3 regions of the Paenibacillus rhizoryzae genome follow, and region 1 is predicted to be linked to each of the others. Evidence: riboswitches for the same ligand, from Rfam matches in the RefSeq annotation. Region 1 holds a riboswitch; each other region holds the start of a gene.

Region 1 (5,345 bases):
CGTTTTTGTTGACTGTGATTTGTACGGAATCGAGTACGTGCTCCGCGTCTTTACCTGTGATGTTCAGGTTGCGAAGGTCGATCAGCATCAAGTGGTTGTCCGTACCGCCGGAAACGATGTTGATGCCTCTTTCGATCAAACCGTCAGCGAGCGCCTTAGCGTTGTCGACAACGTTCTTGCCGTATTCTTTGAACGAAGGCTGAAGCGCTTCGCCGAAAGCTACTGCTTTAGCCGCGATAATGTGCATCAGAGGTCCGCCTTGGGAGCCCGGGAATACTGCTTTATCAATCGCTTGCGCCCATGCTTTGCGGCAAAGGATCATACCGCCGCGAGGACCGCGAAGCGTTTTGTGCGTAGTTGTTGTTACAAAGTGAGCATGTGGAACCGGGCTCGGGTGCAAGCCGGCAGCTACAAGGCCTGCGATATGCGCCATGTCAACGAAGAGCAATGCGCCTACGTCATTAGCAATGCGGCCAAGCTCTTCGAAATCGATGATGCGCGGGTAAGCCGATGCGCCTGCAACGATCATGCGCGGACGGTGTTTGAACGCCAGTTTGCGTACTTCTGCATAGTCGATTGTAAAAGTGTTCTCGTTAACGCCGTAAGCTACGAAGTTGTACAGAAGACCTGAAGCATTAACCGGGCTGCCGTGCGTCAAGTGACCGCCATGCGCCAGGTTCATACCAAGAACCGTGTCGCCCGGGTTTAGCGCCGCTAGGTAAACAGCCATGTTTGCTTGTGCGCCGGAGTGAGGCTGCACGTTCGCGTGCTCAGCACCGAACAATTCTTTGGCGCGGTTGCGTGCGATATCTTCCGCGATATCGACATGCTCACAGCCGCCGTAGTAACGTTTGCCCGGGTAGCCTTCCGCGTATTTGTTCGTCAGCACCGTACCCATTGCTTCCAATACCGCTTCGGAAACGATGTTCTCGGATGCGATCAGTTCGATGTTGTCACGTTGGCGCTGCAGCTCAAGGCCAAGGGCTTTCATGATTTCGGGATCTTGTTTACGTAGGTTTTCCATGTTGATGAGTCCTCCTCAAGATAATAAGTATATTAGTCGCATGTGCCGGCATCCGTTGCCGGACCTGCCGCTTCTCGCGTGTAAACCGCACGTTCCCCGCCAATTAGCTTCGGACGGGTATAAGCCATCGTCAAATGCGCGGATCCGATTGCTCGAATCGTTGGTCGCACCGGCACCGCAACACGCTTCAAATGCATGCCGATGAAGGTGTCGCCGATATCGATGCCCGCATGTGCCTGAACCGTCTCGGTCAGCACAGCATCCTGCAGCGTTTGGAACGCGTAGGCTGCCATCGAGCCGCCGGCTTTACGCACAGGGACCGCCGAAACAAGGTCTAGGCCGTATCGTTCAGCGGCTTCCCGTTCCATCACGAGTGCCCTGTTCAGATGTTCACAGCACTGATAAACGGGATAAAACTGCAATTCTTGCCGTACCTTCTCGACCCCCGCGTAGATCGCGGCTGCCGTTTCCAGCGTGCCTGATGTACCGATCCGCTCGCCGAGCACCTCGCTGGTCGACACGCCGATTACAAGCAGCTGTCCCTGACGAATGCCCGACGCGGCTGCCAGCTCGCGGACTACGGTTTCTACATCCTTGGTCAGCTGTGCCGAGTCCATGTTGCTTATTCCGTGGTCGCTCATCACTGGATACGCCCCTTACTCGGATTTCGCCGCATCGGCGTATTGTGCTTCAAGCTTCATCACTTTGCTCACGCGGCCGATATGACGCTCGCCATTGGAGAACGGTGTCTCAAGCCAAATCCGGATAATCTCTTGGGCTACGCCCGGGCCAATGACGCGCTCGCCCATTGCCAGCACGTTGGTGTCGTTGTGCTCGCGGGTTGCTTTAGCCGAGAACATATCGTGCACCAGCGCGCAGCGAATGCCTTTGACTTTGTTAGCCGCGATGGACATGCCGATTCCCGTGCCGCAAATGAGAATGCCGCGTTCTGCCTTGCCTTGCGCTACAAGCTCAGCAACCGGAAGTGCATAATCCGGGTAGTCTACGGATTGATCGCAATCGCAGCCTACGTCCTCAATGTCGTGACCAAGCGATTTGATAAACGGAACTAGCTCATCTTTCAAGCGGTAGCCCGCGTGGTCTGCGCCGATGGCGATTTTCATATCCATTTTCCTCCCAATAAGACCGCACATGGCGGAAATTGTCGATTCACAATGGCATTAGTATACCTGATTTCGCCGAAAAAGACGAAAAAAGAGCAAGCATGCTTACGCACGCTGCTCTTTGCCCAGGCGACCGGCCGTATGATCCGATGCTCCACCGTGGTTTAACCCACTTTCGTCGCCAGTTACATCGGAAACCGTCTTTAGTTGCTTTTATCATAACGGATTTTAGTGTCAAAATCAATCGTTGCCGGAAGAAACGGCGCTTGCCATCCTTTGGCAAAGGGAGAGGTGAAGAGCAAGAAAATTACTGCGATCCCTCTACTTCTTATCCGTTCAGGCGATCAAGAAGTCGATTTAATGCGGCTTCGATTTGGGTCGCGCTCTGCTCATAAACCGCCAGCGAACCGCCGAAAGGATCCGCTACATCGAAGCTTGGGATCTGCTGCTCCAGCTGAAGCAGCCTTGACCGCTCCTGCGCCGTCATCGGCTGACCAAGCGCTTGCTTGATCTGCCAGCTCGAATAAAGCCCCTCCAGCTCCGCGATGTCAGCCAGTACTTTGGGATCCGTGTTCACGAACTCGAGCAGCGTATGCGTCTTGTCCACGGCAGCCGGAAAATGCTGCAGCAGCTGCCTCTTATGGCTGGCGGTCATTGTCAAAATAAGATCAGCCCACGCAATCGAGCCGCCTTCCAGCGCTTTTGAGGTGCCGTTATGCGCAATATCGCGTTTGGACAGCGCCGTACGCGCATGATTGGAAACAGGCAGTCCATCGATCGTGGACACGCCTGCGGAACGAATATCGAGCTGCATGCCCCTTTGCTGGGACATCGCCCGAAGCAGCGCTTCAGCCATTGGTGAACGGCATGTATTGCCGGTGCACACGAATAGAATCCGTTTCACGATTGATACACTCCTTTTCGTAGGTGTGGGTTTGGTGATTGATCTATAGGTTATGAAATTGAAATTGTTATTGTTATTGATAAAAGATAAAGGGCATATGTTGCTGATCTGTTAGAACAGGAACAGCAATCCGAATGTGAATAGGATCACGCCGCCGCACGCTTCCCCGTAGCCGCCGAGACTTGTACCCACTTTACGGCCGAGCAGCAGCCCAAATACGGACATCATCCCGCCGGCAACGCCGAACAGCAGTACCGTCAGCAGCATGTCCGTATCGAACATGCCAAGAGAGATCCCGACGGAAAAAGAGTCGATGCTCACGCCGAGTGCGAACAATAGCATCCCCCACGAGCTGCGGTAATCGATCGACTCCACGGCATCGCCGCGCAGCGAGCTATAAATCATATGCCCGCCGAGGAGGAGCAGCAGCGCACCAGCCGCAGTCGTCGCAACGCCGCCAAGCAGCGTACTGACATATTTGCCCGTAAAGATGCCCATGAGCGGCATAATCGTGTGAAAAAGCGCAATGATCGCGCTAAGCTTTGCTATATCCATCAGCCGAATGCCTTTGAGCCCGATGCCGACACCCAGCGAAAAAGCATCCATCCCCAGTGCCATAGCGATAATCAGCAGCGTCAGCAATTGTCCGGCATGCATGCCCGCCTCAACCATTTCATCCTCTCCTTGTCCGCAACCTCTGAGTAAGCATATGCGGACAAGATGGGAAAGATGACCCGTGGAGGCGGGGAGCTGGGCGCCTGCGCGCTAGTTTTCGAGAGCAAGGGCGTGGTGGCGCTTGGGGCGCGGAGCGAGCAAGGCTACGCCGATTGGCGCGCGGCGAGCAGGTTCGCGGCGAACTAGCGCAGCGGTGCTTGGCGCGCGGCCGGAAACCTTGTCGCTAGACGTGGACCACTGCGTGACCGGCCGCTTTGGATAAGCGATTCATGAGCGCGTGGCCGATACCCTGCTCCGAGCAGGTCTCGGCCCAAATGCGCTGTACGCCGCGGTTGTCGAACTCGCGCAGCGCGTTGTAGAGGCCGTGCGCAGCCGTTTCCAGCTGCGCCAGGCTGCCGACGACGAGCACGCAGTCGGCGTCGTACCGAGCAGCATGCTCGGCAAAGGCGAGCACGCCTGTGCGCTCGCCGCGCGCTTTCGCTGCGCCGACTTCCGCCTCAATATAGGCGGAGACGGCGTCAGCGTCGCCTTTGACCAAGTGCATCAGCCCCTGTGGGGCGTAATGCGCGTATTTCATGCCCGGCGAGCGCGGCGCATGCGTTTCCGCCGCGGGAGCTCCCGCCGCCGCAGGCGCAGAGGCGGCTATGCCGGCGCCAGGCGCAGCCACGGCGTCGTAATCGACCCGCGCCGCAACCTCGCGCAGCGCTTCGGCCGTCACGCCGCCGGGGCGCAAAATGCGCACAAGATCGCTGTCAACCTCCACAACGGTCGATTCAAGACCTACCCCAGCGGCACCGCCGTCGACAATACCGTCGATTAGGCCGCTAAGGTCATCGCGCACATGTGAGGCCAGTGTCGGACTTGGCCGACCGGATCGATTCGCGCTAGGTGCCGCCAGCGGGCAGCCAGAAGCAGCAATAAGCTGCAGCGCCACAGGATGGGCAGGCATCCGCACCGCGACTGTAGCAAGTCCCGCCGTTACCCGCGGCGATACGGCCCCCGGCTTCACCGGCAGCACAATCGTTAGCGGCCCCGGCCAGAACCGATCCATGAGCCTCCCGGCAAGCATGGATGACTCTCCTTCCAGCGGAAGCGTCAGCTCTTCCAGCTGCTTGCGATCGGAGATATGAACGATTAGCGGATTGTCGGAAGGGCGCCCTTTTGCCTCAAAAATCCGTTCAACCGCCGCCGTGCTCCTCGCATCCGCACCTAGCCCGTAGACCGTTTCTGTCGGAAAAGCAACGGTACCGCCTTCACGCAGCAAGGCAGCAGCCTCATCAAGTTCACTTTCGCGCGGGTGGTGGCTATCCACTTCCCACAGTAATGTTTTTCGTAGATGGATGGTCAATGTCGTATCCCCAGCTTCTGCTTTGTTTTGCCCCATTATACCATACGCCGCTGGACACCATCCAAACCCCCCACTATACAATAAAAGCCCAATCGCGGAGTGCGCGACTGAGCTTAGTGTGTGATTAGCTGAAAAGGCTGCGGAAGAAACTAATAATCGACTTGATGACTTCCCACAGAAAAAATTTCACTTCCGGCTGTTTGACTTCACCCGCTTGAACATTTTGATCAGAAGCTTTATCTTTGGCAGGCGCATCTGCTACAGCTGAGG
Region 2 (5,345 bases), on a different contig from region 1:
GCCATTCATGGAGAAGTACCCAAGTGGCTCAAGGGGACCCTCTGCTAAGGGGTTAGACTGCGTAAGTGGTGCGAGGGTTCGAATCCCTCCTTCTCCGTTGTACTTTTTTCATCAAGGCCCGTTGGTCAAGTGGTTAAGACACCTCCCTTTCACGGAGGTAACAGGGGTTCGAGTCCCCTACGGGTCACCAGTTATTTGGAGGCTTAGCTCAGCTGGGAGAGCATCTGCCTTACAAGCAGAGGGTCGGCGGTTCGATCCCGTCAGCCTCCACCATAAAAGATTTACTTGTACTATCGCGGGGTGGAGCAGCTCGGTAGCTCGTCGGGCTCATAACCCGAAGGCCGCAGGTTCAAATCCTGCCCCCGCAACCAATTTTACTGCGGAGCCGTGGTGTAGTGGCCCAACATGCCTGCCTGTCACGCAGGAGACCGCGGGTTCGAATCCCGTCGGCTCCGCCATTATTACCAAAGCTTAATCTTTAACATTTGCCGGTGTAGCTCAGTTGGTAGAGCAACTGACTTGTAATCAGTAGGTCGTGGGTTCGACTCCTATCGCCGGCACCATCTTTACTCGAGTCATTAGCTCAGTTGGTAGAGCACCTGACTTTTAATCAGGGTGTCGTAGGTTCGAATCCTACATGACTCACCATTTTCTTATGGAAAATGATTCTCACTCATGCGCGTATGGCGGAATTGGCAGACGCACCAGACTTAGGATCTGGCGGGCGACCGTGGGGGTTCAAGTCCCTCTACGCGCACCATATTTATTTGCGGAAGTGGCTCAGCGGTAGAGCATCGCCTTGCCAAGGCGAGGGTCGCGGGTTCGATTCCCGTCTTCCGCTCCATTATTAGTGCCCTTAGCTCAGCTGGATAGAGCATTTGACTACGAATCAAAAGGTCGGGAGTTCGAATCTCTCAGGGCACGCCATTTTCACTTCATTACGGGATGTAGCTCAGCTTGGTAGAGCACCTGGTTTGGGACCAGGGGGTCGCATGTTCAAATCGTGTCATCCCGACCATCTTTTAAATGAACGCTCCTTGCGAAAGCAGGGGGCTTTTTTTTGTGCGTTATGGCATGTGTTTGATTAGGCAGGCGATGGCGTATTTAATTAATGCCGTATAAAAACGTTTTTATGCTTACCGGCCCGCTTAATTTTCAATTATTTTTATAGCGTAAATGCGAGAAAAACCAGTGATATCAAGGGTTTCATGGTTAAAAAAATGCCGTTTGTTTTAATGTTGAAGAATTTACTTCCGCGGTGGTAAGATGTCAGTACAATAACCTGTAAGTGCTTACAACTATTACTTACTCACACTGAGGTAGTGAATTGTGGTTGTGGATGCCAAGTAAAACGTTTTATGAGATTAACTATTTTCATCTAGAATGATGGCTTTATGGCAGTTTCCAATAAAAGGTGTACAGTTTATAAAGAAATGACGGGATCGCGTGTGAAGCGCCCGAAGCAGGGCATGTTTCTACATCGTGAATGGCATGAAGTATCCAGAGTAGTTAAAACGTAAGCAAAGAGAGGAACTATACGATGGAGACGACAATAAAATCTGAAGTAAAACTGCCGGTTTGGATTTGGCATCAGGAACGTGAGCAGCGGCCAAGCTGTGTGCTGACTCGTACATTTACGGTAGAGTCAGAAGTTCGCCAAGTCTCCTTACACGCATCGTTTACGGGTGGAGCGCGCGTTGTGCTTGATGGGCAAGTAGTCGCAGAGATTGCTGAACGTGCCGGGAATGCAGGCGCTTTTATGAAAGTTGTTGGTTTTCCGGATGTATTGCCCCCAGGGGAGCATGAGCTTAGGATTGAAATGGATTGTACGGCGTTCATCCCTTTGGTAGAAGTGAACTACTATCTGTGGAATCGCAGGGTTGGTGCGATCGCGTTTCTGCAGGGAGAGGGATTGTGGCTTACAACGGAGGCGGAGAGCTGGCAGGCGGATGATTCGGCTGCTGCGCAAATATGCTTATTAGGCGAAGAGCCATTCGGAGATTTAGAGAACAGCCCGGCAGCTTTCGTAGCAGGCGGTTTCGGAGATATTACGGCCTACGATCTGGATAATGTCATCGTGCAGGACCTGTTCGCGATAGAGGCAGCGGTATCGGGCGACGGTAAAGTCAGTCTCAGCGGCGCACATGGACAGGATGGATCCGTGGTCAAACCGGAGCAGGAGCAGTTAGAGCTGTTTTACCATCTGCGGAAGCAGAATGAGTGGAAAGCGATGAGACAGCTGCAAATGGAGATGGACCTGAGCACAGCTTCAAGAGTGACTGTCGATCTGCTAGCGGAGCATAACTGCCGATTTATCGTCTCCAACTCAGGTGACGAGCCGGTGAAGCTGTTATGGAATGGTGCTGAATCGACCATGGAGCTTGCGCATTACGACGGTTGTATTACGGAATGGCTCGTTGTTCCTCCGGGAGAAACGGTCTGTACGCTTCCACAGGGCTGTCGTTATATACAGTTGTATGTACTGGGCGAACCAGAGCAGTCTTTTGAACTGAAGCTGAGGTTCCAGACGGTGCACGTAGCGCTGCGCCAAGCTGGGAAACTGCAAAGCGATAATGAGGAGCTAAATCAAATCTTTGAGGTTTCCGCGCATACGAGCCGGATATGTCATCAAATTGGGCTGTGGGACGGGATTAAGCGGGATCGGCTGAACTGGACCTTTGATTTCTATCTGGCGGCAAAATCCTGTTACTTCTTATGGGACGATACGAAGGTTATCCGCCGCGCGGTGCGTGAGCTGGGAGAAGGTACGCCGAGCGGGCATTGGATGAACAGTATTTGTGAATATACGCTGTGGTGGATGAAGACGGTAACGGAGTATTATTTTCAGACGGGCGATAAGGAATTTGTGCTGGAGCTGAAGGAGCCGATGCACCGCCATATGAAATGGGTGCTTGAGAATACGAGGCCAGGTGAAGGGCTCCTCATCCAAGACGGCATTCTGATTGAATGGGTACCGCTGACCAACGAGGAGAAGGTTATTGCGCTGCAAGCAATCTATGCATTGACGCATGCCGACTTGGTGAAATTGGCAGCCGAATTACCTGAGCTGGAGCTGGCGCCGCTGCTCGATTGGCCGATGCGGGCACTGAGCTCCGAGGATTTTATGAAAGAGCCTTACGCTCTGGCAGTTAAAGTGCTCGGTATTGCAAGCGGTTATGTGAGTGCTGATGCAGCCGTAGCCTTCTTGGACGAATATGAGTTGATGGATCCGATCACGCCGTTGTCGGCGTTCCAACTGGCAGAGTGTTATTCCCGGTTTGGGAAACATGAGCGAGCGTATGAGGTGATCTCGATCGTATGGGGCGGAATGCTCGATCACGGGGCGACGACCTTCTGGGAAGCTTACTCGCACGGGGAAGGAAATGGAGGGCGCGATTTTCACGATGCTCTCACCACGTATACAGCTTACGGCTCCTATCGGATGAGCTTATGCCATGCCTGGTCCAGCACGCCTGTGAAATGGATAGGCGAAGTTGTTCTCGGTGTTCAGTCGCTTGAGCCTGGTTACAAAACAGTGATGGTCTCGCCAAATCCGGTCGGCGGCATTCGCGCTTGCAGCGGTACGGTCAACACTCCGTTTGGTGATCTCCATGTGAAGTGGTATGTGGACGATAGCGGCAAGGTGTGTACGAGTGTCATTGCACCTCCCGGCGTTCAGGTCGTGGAATTGAGCGAGCATAAGGTCGTATGAACAAGCTTGCAGAATAATAGTTGATTTATAGGGCTTAATTCGGTATTGTGAGAGTAATTTAGCAGTCTGTATGTAACTGGCGTACATGGGCAACCATGAGGGAGCATATAGATACGAGCCGTACGCCTGGGCAGAGGTAGGGGGAGCTTACGAGTTCTCCTTGCCTCTTTTTGTATTCGGAGAGGAGCGAGTGTGAGTGAAGTCCTATCAACAGGAGTTGTTTGAGAAGCCTTATCCGGGGAGAACCTTGATTGCAGGCATGACACCTTCCGGGTCGCATTACGTGCAGGTGTATTGGATTATGGGGCGCAGCGTGAACAGCCGCAATCGGGTTTTTGAGCAGGATGGCATGTATGTCAGGAATAAGGCATTCGATCCGGCGTTGATGGAAGATCCTTCGCTTATTATTTATTATCCGATCCGCCACTGGGAGGATGCGCACATTGTCTCTAACGGTGACCAGACGGATACCATCTATGAGGGCTTACAGCTTCGGCAGACTTTCGAGCAAGCGTTGATGAACCGAGAGTTCGAGCCGGATGCGCCGCATTTTACACCGAGGATCTCTGCCGTTATCTATGCGGATGTGAAGCAGTATGAATTGTCGATTCTCAAAACGTATGACAACGACCCTTCGGTTTGCTTGCGTAGTCGGTATCATTTCAGCCGGTTTAAGCAGGGGACGGGACACTGCATACATACCTACGAATCGGAACGGGATGGCGTATTGAAGCCGTTTAAAGGCGATCCGTTCGAAGTGCCGTTATTCGATTCCATTGAAGAAACCGCCGATTTCTATTGGGAGGGAATCAACCCGGATAACCGAATTTCGCTGCTGGTTAAATCGATTAGCGTGGAGGATCAAACGATTAATTACGCTTTTAGAAATAAGCATGTGTGAGGGGCTGGCAGGATTAGGTCGGTTAATCGGGGAATACTGAAGCATTAGATTGCTGGTTAAAGCGGAAATGGGAACAAGGGGTGTATGAGTGCTGTGGAGCTTCTTAAGCAGAAAATAAGGCAAGAAGGCATCGTGCTGGATGGCGGCGTGTTAAAGGTAGATACGTTTCTGAATCATCAAGTGGATGCATAGCTGATGCTTGCGATCGGAAAAGCTTTTGCCGAGCTGTTTCGCGAGAGCGGTGTAACGAAGATCATGACAATCGAGTCTTCGGGCATTGCACCGGCAGTGCTGACCGCACTTCAGCTTGGCGTGCCGATGGTGTTCGGACGTAAACGCAAATCGCTGACGCTTCGGGATGACCTGTACACGGAGAAGGTATACTCATTTACGAAACAAGAGGAGAGCGAAGTCACGATATCGAGAAAGTTCCTCGCACCGAATGATCGCGTGCTGATTATTGATGATTTTCTCGCTCATGGGGAAGCTGCGCTTGGTATGGCGCGAATCGTTCAGCAAGCCGGGGCAGAGGTAGCCGGCATGGGGATCGTGATCGAGAAGTCGTTTCAATCCGGAAGAGGGAAGCTTCTGGAAAAGGGATTCCGCGTGGAGTCGCTTGCTCGCATTGCTTCGCTGGAGGGCGGCAAGGTGGAGTTTGTTTAATGGCAGGTAAAATGGAGGAATGGATAACAGGATGAACAAAGAATCGAACCCGAATCCAATTATTGGCGA
Region 3 (5,345 bases), on a different contig from region 1:
CTCGGTTATTCTACTCCTTAAGCATTGGGGCATTCCTGTTGAAGAGAGAGTGCTTTCTATTGAGGAGCTTTATGAAGCAGGCCGTAACGGTACACTGGAAGAAGCTTTCGGAACCGGAACAGCTGCTGTCATCTCGCCTATCGGGGAAATGAACTGGAACGGAGAGAAGCTCCTAATCAGCGAAGGCGTGACAGGGCAGCTATCGAAGTCGATCTATGACACGCTAACGGGTATCCAAACCGGGGCCGTTGCAGATCCTTTCGGTTGGGTGAAGAAAGTAGAAGTTAGCGAAGGTTAATACAACAGTGGTGGGGCTGTAGGCAGAATGTGTGTATGCTGCAGCCTCACCATTTTTTATAGGGGGGAAACCTATGAGTCTAAGTTCAAGTTCCGTTAATCCGATTCTGCTGTCGATCCCGGAGAGCTTTGAGACGAAGCGGCTGCTTATACGCGCACCGCTTTGGGACGATGGGGAAATGGTAAATGAATCCATCCTTGAAAGCTTCGAGGAGCTGCGGCCTTGGATGCCGTGGGCGCAACAGCGTCCTACAGTCGAAGAATCGGAGATTATATCGAAGCAAGGCAGGATTCATTATTTGGAGCGCTCCGACCTTAGGCTGTATCTGATCTGCAAGGAGACGGGACGGTTCATTGGCAGCAGCGGTCTTCATCGCATTAATTGGGAGTCGCGGAAGTTCGAGATCGGCTATTGGGTCCATACGGCGTTCAGTGGGCAAGGATATGTGACAGAGGCTGTCGAGGGAATTACGCAATTCGCCATTGATGTCCTGCAGGCGAACCGAATCGAGATTCGCGTTGATGCAAGGAACCTGCGAAGTGCCCGCGTTGCCGAACGGCTGGCCTTCATGAAGGAGGGGATACTGCGCAACGATAAGCTCGATGCGGAAGGACGTTTGCAGGATACGGTGATCTATGCGAAGGTCCGGGGCGTAGAGTTTTAATGTTGAAGCGAGGTACAACCTAGTTATGCAGAAATCAAAAATCCTTTATCGGTGCATGGTGGCAATCGCGATAAGCTTTATTGTTTATGTGATCAGCATGAATTTCTTTGTCGATCCGCAGGCAGCGCATTTTCTCAGCCATAAAATCAACCTGAAGCATCCGCTAAACAAGCCGGTTTGGCTAAATGTCATGTATGTTCATGTGGCGTGTGCGTGCATCGCGATGGTGGCGGGAGCGGTTAATTTCATAACGGTGGTACAGAACCATTATAGGCGGGCGCACAGAGCGATTGGCTATGTATATTTTGGCGCGCTCCTTGTCGTTGTGCTCACTTCCGGCTACATGGCTCCTTATGCAACCGGCGGCAAGCTGAACAGCGTTCCGCTAAACCTCCTGAGCATTCTGTGGACGGCCATGACGGTAATTGCGATTGCGAAAATAAGAAGGAAACAGCGCATCGCCCATCGTAATTGGATGGTGAGGAGCTACGCATTCTGTTACACGAATCTGTGTATTCACGCGATTACCTATGTGGTTCACCAAGGATTCGGCTTATCGTATACGCACAGCTACACCATTGGCGTTTATGGGGCGATCCTCTTCCTGCTGCTTGCAGCCGAGTTTGTCATTCGAGTGGTTTATGGACCACGGGGCAAGGGAAGGCCGACACTGCAATAAAGTGGGAGGAACTACTGACTCTCTAGCGGAGAAGGCGTTACTTAACGATTGTATTATCGGAATATTCCAACTAAAATAAAGCTAGTATTCGATGTGTGTGACTGGCGTAAACGTGGATTACCACGGGGGAGCACATATTTCATATGCCGTACGCCTGGGCGAAGTGCTTGGTCAGTGGACTGAGTACTTTTTATTATTTCATGGGAGATGATGAGATGGAGCAGGTGCGGCAGGCAAGAAATGTAGCGATTCTGATCTTTGATCGGGTGGAAGTGTTGGATTTCGCAGGGCCGTTCGAGGCATTCTTATCTGGCAGTAACTATGGTCAGGATCTCAATGTGTTCACTGTTGCAGAACACGACGGTCCGGTTCATGCGCTGGGCAATCTGAGCATTAACCCGGCTTACAGCTTTCAGAATTGTCCGAAGCCGGACATTCTCGTCATTCCCGGAGGACCGGGCACCAGAACCGAAATGCACAATGCGGTCATGACGGATTGGATCAACAAGACTGCCAGTGAGGCTGAACTGCTGCTGTCCGTGTGCACAGGCGCTCTTCTGGTAGTGAAAGCACAGCTGGCAGAGGGCCTGAAGCTGGCTACGAACCGCCTTGCGATGCATGAGCTGCGGGCAATTGCTCCGGAATCTGCTGAGGTTCATGAAGAAACGCGTTATGTAGACAATGGAAAGATTATTTTATCCGCTGGGGTTTCGGCCGGAATCGATGCGTCATTATATGTGATCGGTAAGCTGCTTGGCGAGGAGCGGGCACTCCGGGCGGCCAAATTGATGGAATATGACTGGGTAAGGGTATAATGACCGACATCATGAGGTTTCGTTCATGAATAAACGGAGCTGGTCCACAGCATTGAGCCAGCTCTAAATTTATTCTTTACTGATCGTTCCCAATATGGTATGATCAGCTCGTAAGCAAGCGGGAAGCAATTGTGTAGTGAGGATGCATTCCTTTTTTATTCGTAATAGTAGAACGATCGTTCTCATTTAGTTCTGCAGTCAAGTCGGCGGCCAAGCATAGTTTGCAGCAATTTTATTTTTTTACTCTTTTGAGAATGAACATTCTCAATAAATGCAGCATAATAAACAGATGACAAGGGAGCGATATGAAATGGGTAAATTAGACGGTAAAGTAGCATTCATCACAGGCGGTAACAGCGGGATCGGCTTTGCAACTGCGAAATTGTTTGTAGCGGAAGGTGCTAAAGTTGTCATCACGGGTCGCAATCAAGCTACTCTGGACAAAGCAGTGGAGGAGCTTGGCACGGCGGTTAGCTACGGTATTCAAGCAGAAACAACCGATCCGCAAAGTTTGGAGAAGGCAACGGCTGCGGCAGTTGCGATATTTGGCCGACTGGACGTCGTATTCGCCAATGCCGGCATTGGCGGTCATACTCCGCTCGGCGGTACGGAGCTGGCCGCATTCCAGGAAGTCTTGAACGTGAACGTGACAGGCGTCTTCTTCACCGTGCAAGCTGCATTGCCTTATTTGAAGGAAGGCGCTTCGGTAATCCTGAACGGCTCGGTACTTGCTAATGCCGGAAGCCCGGGATGGGCGGCCTATGCAGCGAGCAAAGCGGCCGTTACGAGCATGGCGAAAGTGTTTGTTTCCGAATTGTCGCCGCGCGGCATTCGCGTAAATACAGTCGTTCCCGGCCCTACTCGCACACCGATCTGGGGGCAGCCGGAAGGGCTGGCGCAAATGGAATCCCAACTGACACGATCGGTTCCGCTAAACCGTTTGGGTGAACCGGAAGAAATCGCCAACGTTGCGTTGTTCCTGGCTTCGGATGATGCTTCGTACGTGCAAGGTGCCGAAATCAGTGTTGACGGAGGCGGCGGTTCATCCCCGTTCGGTGCACCGGTATATCGTTAAGCCTAAGAGTGGCGGAGTATTGGACGCCTTGTCAGGGGATTCTTTACCGATTGTTCTCAATATGGTAAAATCGACTGGAAAGGGGCATGCTTATGGCTAGAGCTAAAGAATTCGAAGAAGATGTCGTGCTGCTGAAGGCAATGAAGCTGTTCTGGGAGCAGGGCTACGAGAAAACGTCAATTAATGATCTTGTCGAGCGTATGGGCATTCACCGCAGGAGTCTGTATGATACGTTCGGCGATAAACATATGCTATATCTTAGGGCCTTTGATCGGTATAAAACGCTGACCAACAATCGGCTTGGTTCGCTCATTCCGAACTCTACGCCCGGACAGGCGATCGATTTCATATTCGATTACACGATCCAAGGCACAAGCGAGGATAATCCTGCGGGCTGCATGATGGTGAACATGGCGGTGGAGCTCGCCTCGAGCGATCCCGAAGCAAGAGCCAAAGTGAGCGAGAGCTTCGCTTATTGGGAGCAATTGCTTGCAGATGTTATCAGCAGGGGACAGAAGAACGGCGATTTTACCTCGAAGCGCAGCGCGGAGGAGCTCGCCGAAAGCCTGCACAACAATTTACTGGGCTTGCGAGTGCTAACGCGATCACTAACGAACAAAGACAAGCTTTATCGTATAGCCGATATGGCTAAGGGTATCTTGTACCAATAAAATGAAAAGCCGCAATCCCTTTCTGCATAAGGGGATTGCGGTTTTTTTATCCAGATTGTTCTTCATAAACTGAACCTCCATACCCGCACATTGGCTCGCAAGGCCAATTAGCGGCAGGGACGTACATGTAGTCGTAAAAGGCAAGACTGTGGTGAATTTCAATGTGCCGGACTAAATCCGGGTTCTCCTACGTAGTATAGTTTGAAGCCAAACGATACTAGTCTGGGGGGAAACTGATACATGCTTAGTCGTTCTGAGATTCGCGCTCAAGCAAGGCAAAGCTTATCGGGCAACTGGAAGGCAGCTGTTCTGCACTTCTTGTTGTACATGGTGGTTTCAGGCCTCATAAGTGCTGTCACGAACAAAATAAGTTTCATCGGGTGGATCATCAATATTCTGCTTAGCGCTCCTCTGGCTTATGGGATTTACAATCATTATTTGGATTTCGCCCGGGGGAAAGTGCCGGAGGCGACGGAAGTTTTTCGCGGATTCCAGCGGTACAAGGAGTCGCTCGTGGTTTACGTTGTCATGGCCATCTTTACGATGCTGTGGGCGCTCCTGCTGATTGTTCCGGGTATTATCGCGGCACTCCGGTACTCGCAATCCTATTACATATTGCGGGATAATCCGGGCATAGCGCCTCTTGAAGCAATCGACCGCAGCAAGGCGATGATGGCGGGGCACAAGTGGCGCTTGTTCACGCTCTACCTGTCCTTCATCGGATGGGCGATACTGTGCATCCCGACGCTCGGTATCGGATACCTTTGGCTAGGACCATACGTCAGCACGGCGGCGGGCCATTTCTATGAGGATCTTGCAGGTTCGCAAGGGCGTACGGCATGAAGTGAACATAATAGGTGAAGGAAGGCCGGGAACTCCGCGTAAGTGGAGGTTCTCGGCCTTTTTGTGTAGGTTGAAGGTTGCTTCCTTCATCCTAGTCTGCGGTCTAGGAAGACTCTGGCCTACAGGCTATAGAATATGGGGGGATTTTCCGTTACGCTAAGAGGGCTGCATCACCTGCGCGGCGATAATGAACCCATTTTTCATTGGAGGTTGGAACGATGTCCGATGTGGTGCTATCGGTACAAGGATTAACGAAGCAGATCGGCGGAAAGACCCTGGTAGACGGTATTTCCTTCGATG

What was found. Region 1 has a riboswitch for ZMP and ZTP ahead of rpiB (ribose 5-phosphate isomerase B). Riboswitches for the same ligand answer to the same signal wherever they lie in the genome.
Region 2: linked by a shared signal. The riboswitch ahead of AC6ESO_RS25000 (IMP cyclohydrolase) and the one ahead of rpiB (ribose 5-phosphate isomerase B) in region 1 are both predicted to bind ZMP and ZTP.
Region 3: linked by a shared signal. The riboswitch ahead of AC6ESO_RS24345 (DJ-1/PfpI family protein) and the one ahead of rpiB (ribose 5-phosphate isomerase B) in region 1 are both predicted to bind ZMP and ZTP.

What each region holds. Positions count from the first base shown of each region.
Region 1 is NZ_JCAALT010000008.1:163,660-169,004, forward strand. Features, by position in the region: gene glyA (serine hydroxymethyltransferase) at 1-1,024, opposite strand, end outside; gene AC6ESO_RS23130 (TIGR01440 family protein) at 1,057-1,665, opposite strand; gene rpiB (ribose 5-phosphate isomerase B) at 1,681-2,148, opposite strand; ZMP/ZTP riboswitch at 2,265-2,347, opposite strand; gene AC6ESO_RS23140 (low molecular weight protein arginine phosphatase) at 2,477-3,052, opposite strand; gene AC6ESO_RS23145 (manganese efflux pump) at 3,164-3,724, opposite strand; gene AC6ESO_RS23150 (L-threonylcarbamoyladenylate synthase) at 3,951-5,111, opposite strand; gene spoIIR (stage II sporulation protein R) at 5,200-5,345, opposite strand, start outside.
Region 2 is NZ_JCAALT010000010.1:260-5,604, forward strand. Features, by position in the region: tRNA gene AC6ESO_RS24935 (tRNA-Asn) at 1-4, shown strand, start outside; tRNA gene AC6ESO_RS24940 (tRNA-Ser) at 10-97, shown strand; tRNA gene AC6ESO_RS24945 (tRNA-Glu) at 116-190, shown strand; tRNA gene AC6ESO_RS24950 (tRNA-Val) at 198-273, shown strand; tRNA gene AC6ESO_RS24955 (tRNA-Met) at 295-371, shown strand; tRNA gene AC6ESO_RS24960 (tRNA-Asp) at 382-458, shown strand; tRNA gene AC6ESO_RS24965 (tRNA-Thr) at 488-563, shown strand; tRNA gene AC6ESO_RS24970 (tRNA-Lys) at 573-648, shown strand; tRNA gene AC6ESO_RS24975 (tRNA-Leu) at 678-760, shown strand; tRNA gene AC6ESO_RS24980 (tRNA-Gly) at 770-844, shown strand; tRNA gene AC6ESO_RS24985 (tRNA-Arg) at 851-927, shown strand; tRNA gene AC6ESO_RS24990 (tRNA-Pro) at 942-1,018, shown strand; gene AC6ESO_RS24995 (alpha-L-rhamnosidase-related protein) at 1,541-3,712, shown strand; ZMP/ZTP riboswitch at 3,775-3,851, shown strand; gene AC6ESO_RS25000 (IMP cyclohydrolase) at 3,909-4,613, shown strand; partial or broken gene AC6ESO_RS25005 (xanthine phosphoribosyltransferase) at 4,707-5,276, shown strand; gene AC6ESO_RS25010 (SRPBCC family protein) at 5,308-5,345, shown strand, end outside.
Region 3 is NZ_JCAALT010000009.1:78,232-83,576, reverse strand. Features, by position in the region: gene AC6ESO_RS24360 (branched-chain amino acid aminotransferase) at 1-298, shown strand, start outside; gene AC6ESO_RS24355 (GNAT family N-acetyltransferase) at 372-962, shown strand; gene AC6ESO_RS24350 (DUF2306 domain-containing protein) at 988-1,641, shown strand; ZMP/ZTP riboswitch at 1,729-1,808, shown strand; gene AC6ESO_RS24345 (DJ-1/PfpI family protein) at 1,857-2,456, shown strand; gene AC6ESO_RS24340 (SDR family NAD(P)-dependent oxidoreductase) at 2,767-3,531, shown strand; gene AC6ESO_RS24335 (TetR/AcrR family transcriptional regulator) at 3,624-4,202, shown strand; gene AC6ESO_RS24330 (DUF975 family protein) at 4,443-5,045, shown strand; gene AC6ESO_RS24325 (ABC transporter ATP-binding protein) at 5,264-5,345, shown strand, end outside.